Regions from separate parts of the Nocardioides pakistanensis genome, predicted to be linked through region 2. Evidence: riboswitches for the same ligand, from Rfam matches in the RefSeq annotation. Region 2 holds a riboswitch; each other region holds the start of a gene.
What was found. A riboswitch is a leader RNA that binds a small molecule or an ion and turns the genes downstream of it on or off. The one in region 2 is predicted to bind cyclic di-AMP.

Region 1: linked by a shared signal. The riboswitch ahead of ACYVIH_RS05685 (C40 family peptidase) and the one ahead of ACYVIH_RS15255 (C40 family peptidase) in region 2 are both predicted to bind cyclic di-AMP.
Region 3: linked by a shared signal. The riboswitch ahead of ACYVIH_RS10765 (transglycosylase family protein) and the one ahead of ACYVIH_RS15255 (C40 family peptidase) in region 2 are both predicted to bind cyclic di-AMP.
Region 4: linked by a shared signal. The riboswitch ahead of ACYVIH_RS19110 (C40 family peptidase) and the one ahead of ACYVIH_RS15255 (C40 family peptidase) in region 2 are both predicted to bind cyclic di-AMP.

The regions. Positions count from the first base shown of each region.
Region 1 covers NZ_BAAGUV010000012.1:221,833-225,030, reverse strand. The annotation lists gene ACYVIH_RS05695 (hypothetical protein) at 1-376, shown strand, start outside; gene ACYVIH_RS05690 (DNA-directed RNA polymerase subunit alpha C-terminal domain-containing protein) at 385-1,098, shown strand; cyclic di-AMP (ydaO/yuaA leader) riboswitch at 1,278-1,440, shown strand; gene ACYVIH_RS05685 (C40 family peptidase) at 1,445-1,936, shown strand; gene ACYVIH_RS05680 (hypothetical protein) at 2,089-2,295, shown strand; gene ACYVIH_RS05675 (hypothetical protein) at 2,310-2,657, opposite strand; gene ACYVIH_RS05670 (hypothetical protein) at 2,755-3,198, shown strand, end outside.
Region 2 covers NZ_BAAGUV010000038.1:12,744-15,941, forward strand. The annotation lists gene ACYVIH_RS15245 (class I SAM-dependent methyltransferase) at 1-75, shown strand, start outside; gene fabG (3-oxoacyl-ACP reductase FabG) at 154-909, shown strand; cyclic di-AMP (ydaO/yuaA leader) riboswitch at 1,171-1,327, shown strand; gene ACYVIH_RS15255 (C40 family peptidase) at 1,331-1,810, shown strand; gene ACYVIH_RS15260 (DUF3048 domain-containing protein) at 1,902-2,957, shown strand; gene ACYVIH_RS15265 (TetR/AcrR family transcriptional regulator) at 3,015-3,198, opposite strand, start outside.
Region 3 covers NZ_BAAGUV010000023.1:231,684-234,881, reverse strand. The annotation lists gene ACYVIH_RS10775 (WS/DGAT/MGAT family O-acyltransferase) at 1-734, shown strand, start outside; gene ACYVIH_RS10770 (alpha/beta fold hydrolase) at 678-1,607, opposite strand; gene ACYVIH_RS10765 (transglycosylase family protein) at 1,677-2,012, opposite strand; cyclic di-AMP (ydaO/yuaA leader) riboswitch at 2,014-2,168, opposite strand; gene ACYVIH_RS10760 (MaoC/PaaZ C-terminal domain-containing protein) at 2,299-3,183, opposite strand; gene kstD (3-oxosteroid 1-dehydrogenase) at 3,185-3,198, opposite strand, start outside.
Region 4 covers NZ_BAAGUV010000063.1:42,456-45,653, reverse strand. The annotation lists gene ACYVIH_RS19115 (hypothetical protein) at 1-602, opposite strand, end outside; gene ACYVIH_RS19110 (C40 family peptidase) at 583-1,578, opposite strand; cyclic di-AMP (ydaO/yuaA leader) riboswitch at 1,591-1,764, opposite strand; gene ACYVIH_RS19105 (hypothetical protein) at 1,914-2,126, opposite strand; gene ACYVIH_RS19100 (LTA synthase family protein) at 2,298-3,198, shown strand, end outside.

The sequences.
Region 1 (3,198 bases), on a different contig from region 2:
CACACTGGTCGTGGTTGGCGTGCTCGCCGCCACCGGCTGCACCGTCGAGACGGACGCACCGGCGGCGCCTACCTCACCGGCCGCAGCGACCAAGGCCCCCGCACCTGTCGCCGTCGACGACCTGACCACGCACGCGGCCACCGTGGCCGATGAGGTGCTCCACTACCGGGCCGTCCGTGGCTCCTACCCGTACCTGGCCGACCTGGCCACCTCCGACCTGCCCGAGGGGGCCATGGTCACCCAGTACGCGGCCACGCCCCGGCTGTTCCGCTTCTGCGTGGTCTCCGAGGCCGACGGCGCCTGGGTCGCGTTCGAGTCCGACCGCGGCGGGGTCACCGGCTCCGGGGCCCGCGGCCAGTGCACCTTCGCCGAGTAGTCGCCGCGATGACCCTGGACGACCCGCTCCTCGGACTGACCGTCCGCACCCTGAACTCGCTGCTTCGAGCCGGGTTCGCCACCGTCGCCGAGGTCGACCAGGCCGACGACGACGACCTGCTCGCCATCCGCCAGTTCGGCCGCGCGCAGTTGGGGGAACTGCGCGCCAAGACAGCCCAGTACCGGACCATCGCCGCGGTCACCGCCTGCCCGCTGCGCCTGCCCGAGCCCGGCGAGATCCCCGTCCGCGACCTGGAGATCACCGCACGCACCCGCGACCGGCTGCTCGCCGCCGGGCTGACCACGGCCGCCGACGTCGAGGCACGGACCGAGGCCGACCTGCTCGCACTTCCCGGCTTCGGCGCAACCTGCCTGGCCGACTACAAGCGCGGGCGGCTCCTGCACGCGGCCCGGCACGGCATCTGCCTGGACCCCGACGCCCTCTTCGCGGGCCTCTCGCATGGTGCCCGCACCCGACGCTGGTGGCTGCGGCACGCGTTGGTGGCCGCCTACGTCGCCGAGCACGGCGTGCTGCCGTCCAGCAGGGCCGTGGTCACCGGCCCGGCGGGGGAGCGGATCTGTCTGGGCTCGTGGCTGGCCAAGCAGCGCGACCTGCACCGCCGCGGCGCGCTACCCCCGCACCGCGTCTCTGCCCTGACGCAGATTGAGGGATGGCGCTGGGACGTCCCGACCGGCAGGCGACCGTCCCGGCAGGCCGCGTAACCAGCGTCACCCCCGCGGGCTGCGGCCGGACGCCGAGGGTCTGCGCATGTCCACTGTCGTTACCAAACCGAGACCGGGGAGCACACGACGTCTCTCCGGACACCTGAAGACAAGTCCCCGCACACCGCGGGGCGCGGTCCAGCCCCGCCGAGGCCCGTCATGGCCGGTCCGTCCGAGCACCACGACCAGCACCAGACGATGACGGGCACGGGAGACCCAGCAGTACCGACGGCGACCTCACCAGAGATCGTCGGCTTGGGGTGAAGCCAGCCATGCTGGCCGGGCCACTTCGACGGCCCGAATCCGACAGGTCACCTTCCGCAGGCGTCGCCGAAGGGAACCTTCCATGTCGATCCACCATCGACCGATCTACCCTGCCCGCTCCGTCCCGCTCGCCCTGGCGACGACCCTGATCGCTGCGATGCTGAGCGCCCTCGCCCCGGCCGTCACGGCCCCGGCAAGCGCGCTCACGGTGCACAAGGCGACCCGGGTGCTCACCGTGGCCGCCGACCTGAAGGGCACCCCGTACCGCTACGGCGGAACCACCCGCCGCGGGTTCGACTGCTCCGGCTACACCCAGTTCGTCTACCGCCGGGTCGGCGAACGCCTGCCGCGAGTCTCCGACGCCCAGTACCGGGCCACCCGCCGGATCCCACGCAGCCAGGCGCGCCGTGGAGACCTGGTGTTCTTCCACTTCGGTTCCAAGCGAGGCCACGTCTACCACGTGGGCATCTACGCCGGGCGCGGCAAGATGTGGCACGCGCCCTACACCGGCACCCGGGTGCACAAGACCCGGATCTGGACCTACCGCGGCGTCACGTTCGGCCGGGTGCGCTGAGGCTCCACCGGTCCGTAGATGCCCCGAAACGGCACGAGAGCCCGCCTCAAAGCGTGTGACCGAGGCGGGCTCTCTTGCGTCCCGCCAGGGAGTTTAGGTCAAAAGGGGCGAGAGGTCACAAACGCCACCTTCGCGCGCGTCGAGGGGTGCTGGTGAGCGTTCCGGCGGGTACCGCACACCTGGGGATCATGGCCGAGACCACCACATCCGTCACCACGCCCGACCTGCGCGACGCCGCTGTCGCCGCCGTCATGGCACGCCACCCGCACCTGACCGGGGAGGCCTTCGACCGCAAGGTGCGCCGGGTGGAGACGATCCTGCGTCACTCCAGCGACGGCCCGACCTGGACCGGTCGCTAGAGGGCCCAGCACCATCACGGGTGCCGGTCACGTCCCAGCGAGCGGATCACCGCCTCGGGGTCGTAGCCGGAGAGCACGAGCAGCAGCATGGCGGCGTCGCTCACCGTCTCCGGCCCTTCGGTGCACGGATCGACTCCGGCGGGAAGCCAGCGGTGACCGGTCTTGGTGCTGCCGTCGAAGCAGCGCCACGAGTCCTCGGGCTCGCAGCGGACCAGGGTGCCCGCCGGTCGCGCATCGACGTAGACCGCCGCGGTGTCGACGTGGCCCTCGACCGGCAGGATCATCACCGTGAACCGGTCATCGCCCCGGCCGGACAGGTCCTCTGGGACGGGCGACTCTGAGGTGGCGCCCTGTGTGGTCATAGACCCATGGTGGCAAAGCCGTCCGACACAGCCCCTATTGCGCCGATAGACCCAGCGAGCACTGTGCACCTCGACCGCACACCTGGAGGCTGTGAACATGAACCGAGAACCCGCAGGCGTGCCCTCCGGCGGCCAGTTCGCCGGGCGCGAGCGTGGTGAGGCAGGTCTCGACCTGACCGAGATCCGCCGGATGGTCGTCGACGAGTACGGCGACGGCATCGACGGCGCGGCCACCTACGGACCCGTCGACAGTGACGACGAATACGACGGGTCGACCCAGGAGAAGGTCAGTCTGCTCGACCGCCGGATCGCGCCGGGGGAGGTCTCGACCATCGAACGTGCCGGAGCCACGATCAGCAACGTCACCTCGAACCTGGTCGCAGCACCGAAGGCTGCCTTGAAGACCGGAGCGATCACGGCCGCCGCCTATGCCACCGCGGTTACCTTCGGCGGGGAGCACGCCGAACCGCTGTCGAACTTCGTCACTCACCACCAGACCCCGGTTGCGGTCGCCGGGGCTGCTGCGGTCGCCATCGTTGGT
Region 2 (3,198 bases):
TTCTACCTCCCGGCGCCCATCCCCGGCGCGAAGGTCGCCGGACACCTCTACCTGGGACGTGCGGTCAAGCGCTGAGCCCGCGCTGGCTACAGTGAGCCCACTTCCACCTCTCACCACGTCAGCGCCGTGCTGCGGCGCACAGGAGGAGCCCAGATGAGTCGTTACGCAGGTCGTGTCGCCGTCGTCACCGGATCCGCCCGCGGCATCGGTGCCGCCACCGCCAAGCGCTTCGCCGAGGAGGGCGCCGCCGTCGCGATCCTGGACCTCGACCAGGACGCAGCGGCCGCCACCGCGGAGGGCCTCGGCGCCGAGAAGGCGATCGGGCTGGCCTGCAACGTCGCCGACGCCGCGTCGGTGGAGGCAGCCGTGGCCCAGGTCGTCGCAGAGCTCGGCAAGATCGACGTCCTGGTCAACAACGCCGGCGTCACCCGCGACAACCTGCTGTTCAAGATGACCGAGGAGGACTGGGACACGGTCATGAACGTGCATCTGCGCGGCTCGTTCCTGATGAGCCGTGAGGTGCAGAAGCACATGGTCGCGGCGAAGTACGGCAAGATCCTCAACCTCTCCAGCGTCTCCGCGCTCGGCAACCGCGGGCAGGCCAACTACTCGGCGGCCAAGATGGGCCTCCAGGGGTTCACCCGCACTCTCGCCCTGGAGCTCGGGCCCTTCGGCATCAACGTCAACGCGATCGCGCCCGGCTTCATCGTCACGGAGATGACCGACGCCACCGCGCGCCGCGTCGGGGTGGAGCCTGAGGACTACCGCAAGGCCGCCGCCGAGGCCAACCCGGTCCGCCGGGTCGGCTACCCGGAGGACATCGCCGCGGCCGCCGCCTTCCTGTGCAGCGACGAGGCGTCCTACGTCACCGGCCAGACCCTGTACGTCGACGGTGGCGCCAAGATCTGACCGCGCCGGACAGGTCTGCACCACCGTTACCTGTCTGTGATCTCGACCGCACCCGTCACGGGTGATTGAGCGTGAAACGTCCCGCAGATGTGATCTGCGGGACGTTTTCGCGTCCTGAGGATTGGAAATCCTTGCCGACGTCTGTCTAGTCTCTCCGGGCGCTTCGGGGAGGCGTCGCCGACGGGGGTCGGCGGCGTCGAGCCAGGGGCCACCACAACTTCACAACCAGGCAGGGTTTACGCCGAGTCCTACCCGCCCGCGCCTGGTCCTGTCCCGTAACCGATCACCTTGGGTAGGAGTGGGGGACCCACATCGTCACGCGTCCTCCGGACGCTCGGGGTGAAGTCGCCGAACCGGCGGCAGAGCACCTTTCAGCTCTAACCCGACAGCTCACCTCACAGGCGTGGAAAGGGAACTCCTCATGCCTGCGATCATTCGCGCGCGCAGCTTTGCTGTGCTCTCCGTCCTCGTCGCCGCCGTCATGGCGGCCAGCCTCGTCGCCTTCGCCCCGTCCGCCGACGCCGCCACCCGCGGCAAGCGCATCATGAAGGCCTTCGACGTGGTCCGCGCCCAGAAGGGCGACCAGTACCAGTACGGCGCTGCCGGCCCGAACCGCTTCGACTGCTCCGGTCTGGTCTACTACAGCTTCCGCCGGGCCGGTTTCACCAACATCCCGCGTACGTCGAGCCAGCAGGCGCAGTTCGCCGACCGGATCAAGAAGAAGAACATGCGCCGCGGCGACCTGATGTTCTTCTACGACGGCGGCGGCGTCTACCACGTCGGCGTCTTCGCCGGCTGGAAGAACGGCAAGCGATGGATGGTGCACGCGCCGTACGGCTCCAAGAACGTCCAGCGCGGCACCCCGTGGACCAACCGCTGGTTCGCCGGCACCCTGCGGTGACCCAGGGTTGATCCCGAGCTGACACAGCTCACAGTCCGAAACGCAGGGTCGCTGCCCGGTCGGGCAGCGGCCCTGCGTCACACTTGGCCCCATGGTTGGAATCCCGTTGCGCCTGAACCTCTCGGCCCGTCGCGGCCCTCGCCCCGGTCTCCGTCTCGCCGCGCTGGTCCTCGCCGGGTCGGTGGCCCTCGTCGGCTGCGGTGGAGGTGACGAGGAGGGCTCCCCGGAGCCGTCGGAGTCGCCCGACGCGCAGGGGACCGCCGCAGGCGCGACCCTCTCGGGCGAGTGGCCGCTGACCGGCCTGCCCGCCGACGGCAAGGCGCCGGGGCACCCGGTGATGGTGGTCAAGATCGACAACACCTCGCCGAGCAGCCCCCAGGTCGGGCTGAGCGGCGCCGACCTGGTCACCGAGGAGCTCGTCGAGGGCGGCTCGACCCGGCTCGCGGTCTTCTACTACTCCCACGTGCCCGACCGGGTCGGCCCGGTGCGCTCGATCCGGGCCACCGACATCGGGATCGTGAAGCCGGCCAAGGCGGTGATGGTCGCCAGCGGCGGTGCGCCGGTCACGATGGGCCGGGTGAAGTCCGCCGGCATCCGCGTCGTGACCGAGGGCGGCACCGGGTTCTCCCGGGACGGCAGCCGGCGCTCGCCGTACAACCTCTTCATGAACCTTCCGGCGCTCGCGCGCTCGCTCAAGGCTCCGGCCACCCCGCCGAAGAGCTACTTCACCTGGGGTGACGAGGCGGGCTTCCCGGCCGGTCAGAAGGCCGGCCGGATCTCGGCGACCTTCTCCGGCGGACACACCACCCAGTGGGAGTTCCGCAAGGGCAAGTACGTCAACACCAACTCCTACGCCGCCGCCGGTGACGAGTTCCGGCCCGACACCGTGGTCGTGCTCCGCGTCCAGGTCGGCGTGGCGAACTACAAGGACCCCGCCGGCAACCCGGTCCCGGAGACCAAGTTCTCCGGCAGCGGTCCGGCGATGGTGTTCCACAACGGCTCCCTGGTGCGCGCGACCTGGGTCAAGAAGGGCCTCGACTCCCAAGTCAGCCTGAAGACCAAGGCGGGGGAGCTGCGCTTGCCGCCGGGCAAGGTGTGGCTCGAGCTCGTGCCGGCCAACGGCGGCAACGTCACGTTCGGCAAGTAGGTCTCAGCGGGGTCGGGTCTCGACGGGCTCGACCAGCGGGCTGGGCTCGGCCGGCGGTCAGGCCTCCGCGTCGTCCGCCTGCCCGGCCAGCTCGTCGGGGCCGGGCAGCTGGACGCCGGCTTCCGCCTGCTGGCGCAGTCCGGCGAGGATGAACGCGATCGCGGCCTCGACCTCGGCGCTGGCCCGCTTCGTGTCCTCGGCCGACGACACGGCGGCCCCGGCGGCGGACATGGCGCCGAAG
Region 3 (3,198 bases), on a different contig from region 2:
CCGCACCCAGGACGTCGTTCAACGGCACGATCACCGGGCACCGATCGGCGGCGTTCGCCGACTTCGACCTCGACGACGTCAAGGCGGTGAAGGCCGCCGCCGGGGCGACGGTCAACGACGTGGTGCTGGGCCTGGTCGGCGGTGCGCTGCGCCGCTACCTCGCCGACCGCGGCGAGCTGCCGAGCGCCTCCCTGGTGGCGATGGTGCCGGTCTCGGTGCACGGGAAGTCACAGCGGACCGGCAGCAACAAGGTCTCGGGCATGTTCACCAAGCTCCACACCGACGTGGAGGACCCGCTCGAACGGATCCGCGCGATCGCGGCGACCAACGCCGACGTCAAGGAGCATCACGGTGCGATCGACGCCGACACGTTGCAGGACTGGGCACAGTTCGCAGCGCCGCGCACCTTCGGGATGGCGGTGCGGGTCTACTCCCGGCTCCGGCTCGCCGAGCGGCACCCGGTCGTGCACAACCTCGTGGTCTCCAACGTGCCGGGCCCCCCGGTCCCGGTGTATTTCATGGGGGCGCGGATCGACGCCCTCTATCCGCTCGGGCCGGTCTTCCACGGCGCGGGCCTCAACATCACCGTGATGTCGAACAACGGCCGGATGAACGTCGGCGTCCTCGCCTGCCGCGAGCTGGTGCCGAAGGTACGGGAGCTGGCCGCGCTGATCCCGTCAGAGCTCGACGCGGCGCTCGAGGCGCTTTCCGTCGCGCACGCGCGCGGCGACTGAGGCACACGCCTCGAGCAGGGTCGGGACGAACTCCTCCGCGGCCAGGACGCAGCCGGCGTGACCGGCGTCGGCCTCGTGGGTCGTGGCGCCGGGGATCCGGGCGGCCAGGGTCCGCTGACGGTCGGCGGGGATCACCCGGTCCCGTGCCATCACGACCACGGCGGTGGGCACGTCGATCCGGCGCAGCCAGGGCCGTGAGTGGTGCCTGCCGAGGGCAGCGACCGCCTGCGCGACGGCCCACGGGCTGGTGCTGCGGAACTCCGCCAGCGCCCAGTCGTGCAGGTCGCCCGGATCGTCGATGTCCATGAACCGGGCGGCGCTGCGTGCGGCGGCGAGCGCGGTCCGGGAACGGGCCAGGCCGCGGAGTGCGCCCATCGACAGGCCCATCGACTGGAAGAACATCATCTCCGCCGGCGACCTTCGGAACCTGTCCGTGGTCGCGCCGAGCACGAGGCCTGCGACCCGGTCGGGATGCTGCCGCCAGGTGCGCTGCGCGACGACCGAGCCCATCGAGTAGCCCGCGACGATGACGTCCTCGAGTCCGAGCGTCTCGATCACTGCGGCGGCGTCGTCGGCGCAGTCGTAGAGCGAGAACTCCTCGGAGGTGATGCCCTGGCCGTGCCACCGCTGGTCGAGGGTGACCACCCGGTAGCGCTCGGTGAGCGCGGGGATCGACGGGAACCACGTGAGCAGACCCGTGCAGCCGACGGCGTGCAGCAGGAGCACTGTCGGGGCCCCGTTCGGTCCGGGGGAGTCGGTGACGTACGTCGACCCCCGGCCGGGAAGCTCGACCAGGCGTCCCTCGGGGATGCTCAGGGACGGTAGCGGCACCGCCCTGCGGACGGCCGCGCGGCGCATCGCCCTGGTGGTCACGAAGCTCTCCTCAGGGACGACGTCGACGACCGGAAAGGTAGAACGTGTTCCACCTTTCCGGTCGTCACACTACCGCAGCCCGATCTTGCGGGAGCAGTGCGGCCAGGCGCCCCACCCCTGCGCGCGACGGACCTTCTCGGCGATCCTGATCTGCTCGCGCGGCATGGCCCGGTGGGCGTTGCGGGCGAACTTGCGACCACCGAACGCCCGCCACGTCGACGGGCTGAACTGCAGGCCGCCGTAGTAGCCGTTGCCGGTGTTGATGTGCCAGCGCTGGCCGGACTCGCACTGGGCGAGCCGCTTCCAGGTCCGGAGCGTCGCGGCCTCGGCAGGTGCGGCCACCAGGTTCGGGGCGAGTGCGGCAAGGAAGGCGACGACCGTCGCCAGGAACATGCGTGAGCGCATGACGGAACCTCTCGGACGCCTGCGAGGTGAGCTGTCGGGTTCGGGCGGAAAGGTGTGCCCGGCCTCGCTCGTCGTACGACGGTGGAGGCTTCACCCCGAGGTCCGGGGACCGTGAAGATTCGGTTCCCCCGCTCCTGCCCCTGGTGATGCTCGTCGGTGCCGGCCGGGAGCGGGACAGGACTCGGCGTTGCCCACGGACGGCGCTCCGCCGGGACGCGGAACCCGTCCAGGCTAGGCAGACGACACGTGCCGGCCCAACCGGACCGGCGTGAACGTGACCAGGCTCTCAGGCGCGGGTGAGGACCGCGTCGGCGAGCACTGGCGCGCCGTCCCGCGCCGCGTCCGGGCTCGCCACGGTGGCCGAGACCAGGATCTGCTCGCCCTCGTCCCAGGCACGGACCCGGATCGTCTCGCCGGGGAAGACCACGCCGGCGAAGCGGGCGGAGAATCCGGCGACGGCGGAGGTGTCCGCGTCGAGGAGGGCGTCGACGACCTCGCGCAGGGTGATCCCGTAGGAGCACAGTCCGTGCAGGATCGGTGCCGGGAACCCGGCCCTCGCAGCGAACTGCGGGTCGGCGTGGAGCGGGTTCCGGTCGCCGCACAGCCGGTAGAGCATCGCCTGGTGCGGTGTCGTCGCGTAGCTGACGTCGGCGTCGGGTGCGCGGTCGGGCAGGTCCACCTTCGTGGACGGTCCGCGGTCACCGCCCCAACCGCCCTCACCGCGGACGAAGATGCTCGAGCGGGTCGTGAACAGCGGCTCCCCGGACTCGTCACGGGCCTCGCCCTCCTGCACGATCACCGCGGCCTTGCCCTTGTCCCACACGTCGCTGATCCGGGTGCGGACCGTCGCCCGTGCCGCCGTCGGCAGCGGGCGGTGCAGGACGATCTCCTGGCTTCCGTGCAGCACGCTGGCCAGGTCGATGTCACAGCCGGGCAGGTCCAGGCTCGGCGGCGCGGTGGCGTGGAAGGTCGGCGCCACGACCCCGAACGACGGGAGCACCTGGAGCTGCTCGTCGTCGAGGGTGTACCGCAGTGCTCGGGGGTCGGTCTGGTCGCCGGGACGGGCGCCCGCACCCACGCCGAGGTGGTAGAGCAGGACGTCGGACTCGGTCCACGCGAAGGTGACCTCGGACAGCTCCGCGCCGATGGCCTTGTCGGGGTCGATGGGCATGTCAGCTCTCCTCTG
Region 4 (3,198 bases), on a different contig from region 2:
GCGGCAACCACCAGAGCCCGGGGTGAGCGATGCACCGCGAGGTCGTCGAGAAGCCACAGCGGCACCGGCTGGGCGTCACCGGCTCCGATGCTGCCCAAGGCGACTCCCTCCGGGGTGTCGACGAACGTGAACGGCACCTCCATGGTGCTCGTGGACTCGTCATATCCCTCGACGCGCCAGGAGACCGAGACGTTCCCGACCCACGCGTCCGGGCCGTACTGCCTCCGGACGGGGTCGGGCAGCGCCCCGGACTCCTCGACGAACCGCAACGCCAGCTCGCCGATCCCGAGGGATCGCACGTTGTCGTGGATCCAGCCCAGACTCCGGCGGGCCGCGCGGTCTCCGGGCGCGGCCAGGGTGACCGCACTTCGCCGGGTCCCCGCGGTCAGCGCGTCGTCGAGATCCGCCAGCAGCGTGGCGGCGCCGTCCGCACGCAGGTCGTTGCTCGACGCCGGCTCCGCCGGCTCGGCCGGGGTGATGACCTCCCGGTCAGCGACGCGGAGGACGAGGAACGTGCCGAGCACCGCCAGCAGCACGAAGCCGGCCACCCACAGCAGTGGGCGGCCGGCTCGGGAGACGGGGTCAGCCGATGCGTCGCGCACCGGAGTACGGCATGGAGAAGACGCCGGCGATCCGGACGCCGGTGCCCGGGTTGGCGGCGTCGACGATCTGGCCGTTGCCGATGTAGATGCCGACGTGGCTGACCGGGCTGTAGTAGAAGACCAGGTCGCCCGGCTGCAGGTCGGAGGAGGAGACCGGCGTACCCATGCTCATCTGGGCGCTCGAGGAGTGCGGCAGGCTCACGCCGGCCTGCGCCCAGGCCGCCATGGTGAGACCGGAGCAGTCGTAGGCGTCGGGGCCGGCTGCGCCGTAGACGTAGGCGTCGCCGACCTGCGCGAGCGCGTACTCCACGGCCGCGCCCGCGCGCCCCGAGACCGGTACGTCGGGCAACGGGGTCCGTGTGGCACTGCGGCTGACCCGGCTGGTGCGCGAGGCGGCCGCGGCGTCCATCTCGTCGAGGAGCGCCTCGGCCTCCGCGGCCTTCTCGTCGACCTCCGCCTTCTCCTCGGCGAGCTGCGCCTCGGTCTCCGCCAGGGCAGCGAGCTCCCGCTCGGCGGCGGCCTCGCGCAGCTCCAGCTGCTTGAGCTGGGTCGCGAACTCGGCCATCAGCTGGGCCTGCTGGTCGTTGTAGGCCGAGACCGTGGCGATCTGGTCGAGGAAGGCGTCCGGGTCCTTGGACAGCAGCACCTGGGTGGTGGTCGACAGTGCCTGGCCCTGGTAGGCCGCGACCACGGTGGAGGCGACCTGCTCCCGGACCGCGTCGACGCGCTCCTGCTGCCGGTCGAGGTCCGCGCGCAGGGTCCGCAGGCTCTCCCTGGTCCGCTGCAGCTCCAGCCGTGCGTCGTTGTAGCGCTCGGAGGCCTGCTCGGCCTCGTGGTAGAGCCGTTCGACCTTGGCCGCGACGTCGTCGCGGTCCGGTTCGGCCTGGCTGGGGGCGGCGACGAGCAACGAGCCACCGAGGGTGGCGACGCCGCATGCTGCGATGACGCTGGTGATGCGCTTCCGGCCGTCGAGCACGAGCGGACGGTCTCCTCTTTGTCCTGACGCCTACCGGGTGAGCTGACGGGTTCGGGCGGCAAAGAAGACCCTACGAGCGCGGCAGCCACTCGCGTGGTTGCGCGCGCACGATTCACCCCAAGGAACGTGGTTCCCCGGCTCCGGCCACGACTTCCCCTTCGGGACCGGACTCGGCGCGGCACCTGAGTCGACCCGGTCTGGTCAACTGCCGCAGGTGCCTCCTGAAGGTTATGCGGAGGTCCTGAACGCCGCAAACGATTCCGGCATGTGGCGTGGACCGATTTTGTGACTTTTCAGACGTTGCGGATCCTCAGGTTTGGGTCGCGGCCGACCGGTCAAGCGGAGGCGGCGTTGACGTCAGGGCCGGACAGTGGCGCCACCATCCTCAGCGGGGGCACCAGCCCGGAGCCGGCGAGCACGTCGAGGGCACGTCGCTCGTCGTCGTCGAACCCGAGCTCGGGCGGTGGCCCGAGCAGGACGGTCACCACGCAGTCGGTGCAGGCCGGGCCTCGCACGACGCAGGTGTCGCAGTCGATGTGCACGCTCATGTCGCCTCCTGGGGAAGTCGTTCGCATCGTGAGCAGGACGGTGCCAGGCACCTCCGACAGTTTCCGCGCGGCGTGTCGCAACGGTCGCCCGAGGGTCCGCCGCGAGGTCACGATTCCGACACCTCGCTCCGGGGCCGGCACCATGCTCGGTAAAATCTGTGCCAAGCCCCGATGAACGACGACCGATCCCGCCCCGAGCCCGAGAAGCCGCCGATGACCGATCCCGAGCCCGGCCGGGGCGCCGGCGCCGACCTCGCGCGTGCCGCACGACCGACCGGCATCTACCTCTTGTTCACGCTCGTCGTGGGCCTCCTCGGCGAGCTGCTGCTGGAGAGCGCACGCACCGACTGGAACTGGGCCTACGTGCTCCACCTCGTCGGCCGAGAGAGCGGAGTGCTGCTCCTGGGAGCCGTGGTCCTGGCGTTGGGAGCCGGTCTCGTGCTCGCTGTCAGCGGCCGCATGTGGGTCAGCGGCCTCGTGGTGCTCGGCCTCGCGGCGGTGGTGGGTCTGGCCAGCAACCTCAAGTACGTCGCCCAGCGCGAACCCCTCTACCCACGCGACCTCGTGTTCGCGCTGCAGCCGGACTTCCTCATCGAGATGGTCGAGCCGCGGGTGCTCTGGCAGGCCGGACTCGGCCTGGCCCTCCTGGCGGCCGTGAGCTGGGGGCTGAGCCGCCTGTTCTCGATGTGGCTGCACCGGGCACGCCCGCAAGGACTCCGGCGGAGGACCGCGGTCGTGGGCCGGGCGGGCGCCGCCGCGGCCTGCCTTCTGCTGCTCTCGTCGCTGGCGCAGTTCCAGCAGCCCGGCAACCCGTGGCGGGGAGCGTACGAAGCCTTCGGTGCGGACTGGGCGAAGGCCAGCCAGCCGAACAACTACCGCGCCAACGGTTTCCTGGGTGGCTTCCTCTACAACCTCGACACCCCCGGGATGCGGCGTCCCCCGGGGTACTCACACGAGGCGATGCAACGGATCGTCGCCCGCTACACCGCCGCCGCCGAGGCGTGGAACTCGCAGGCGCGAGGCAGCGTCGAGGACGTCAACGTCGTGATGGTGCTCTCGGAGTCGCTGAGCG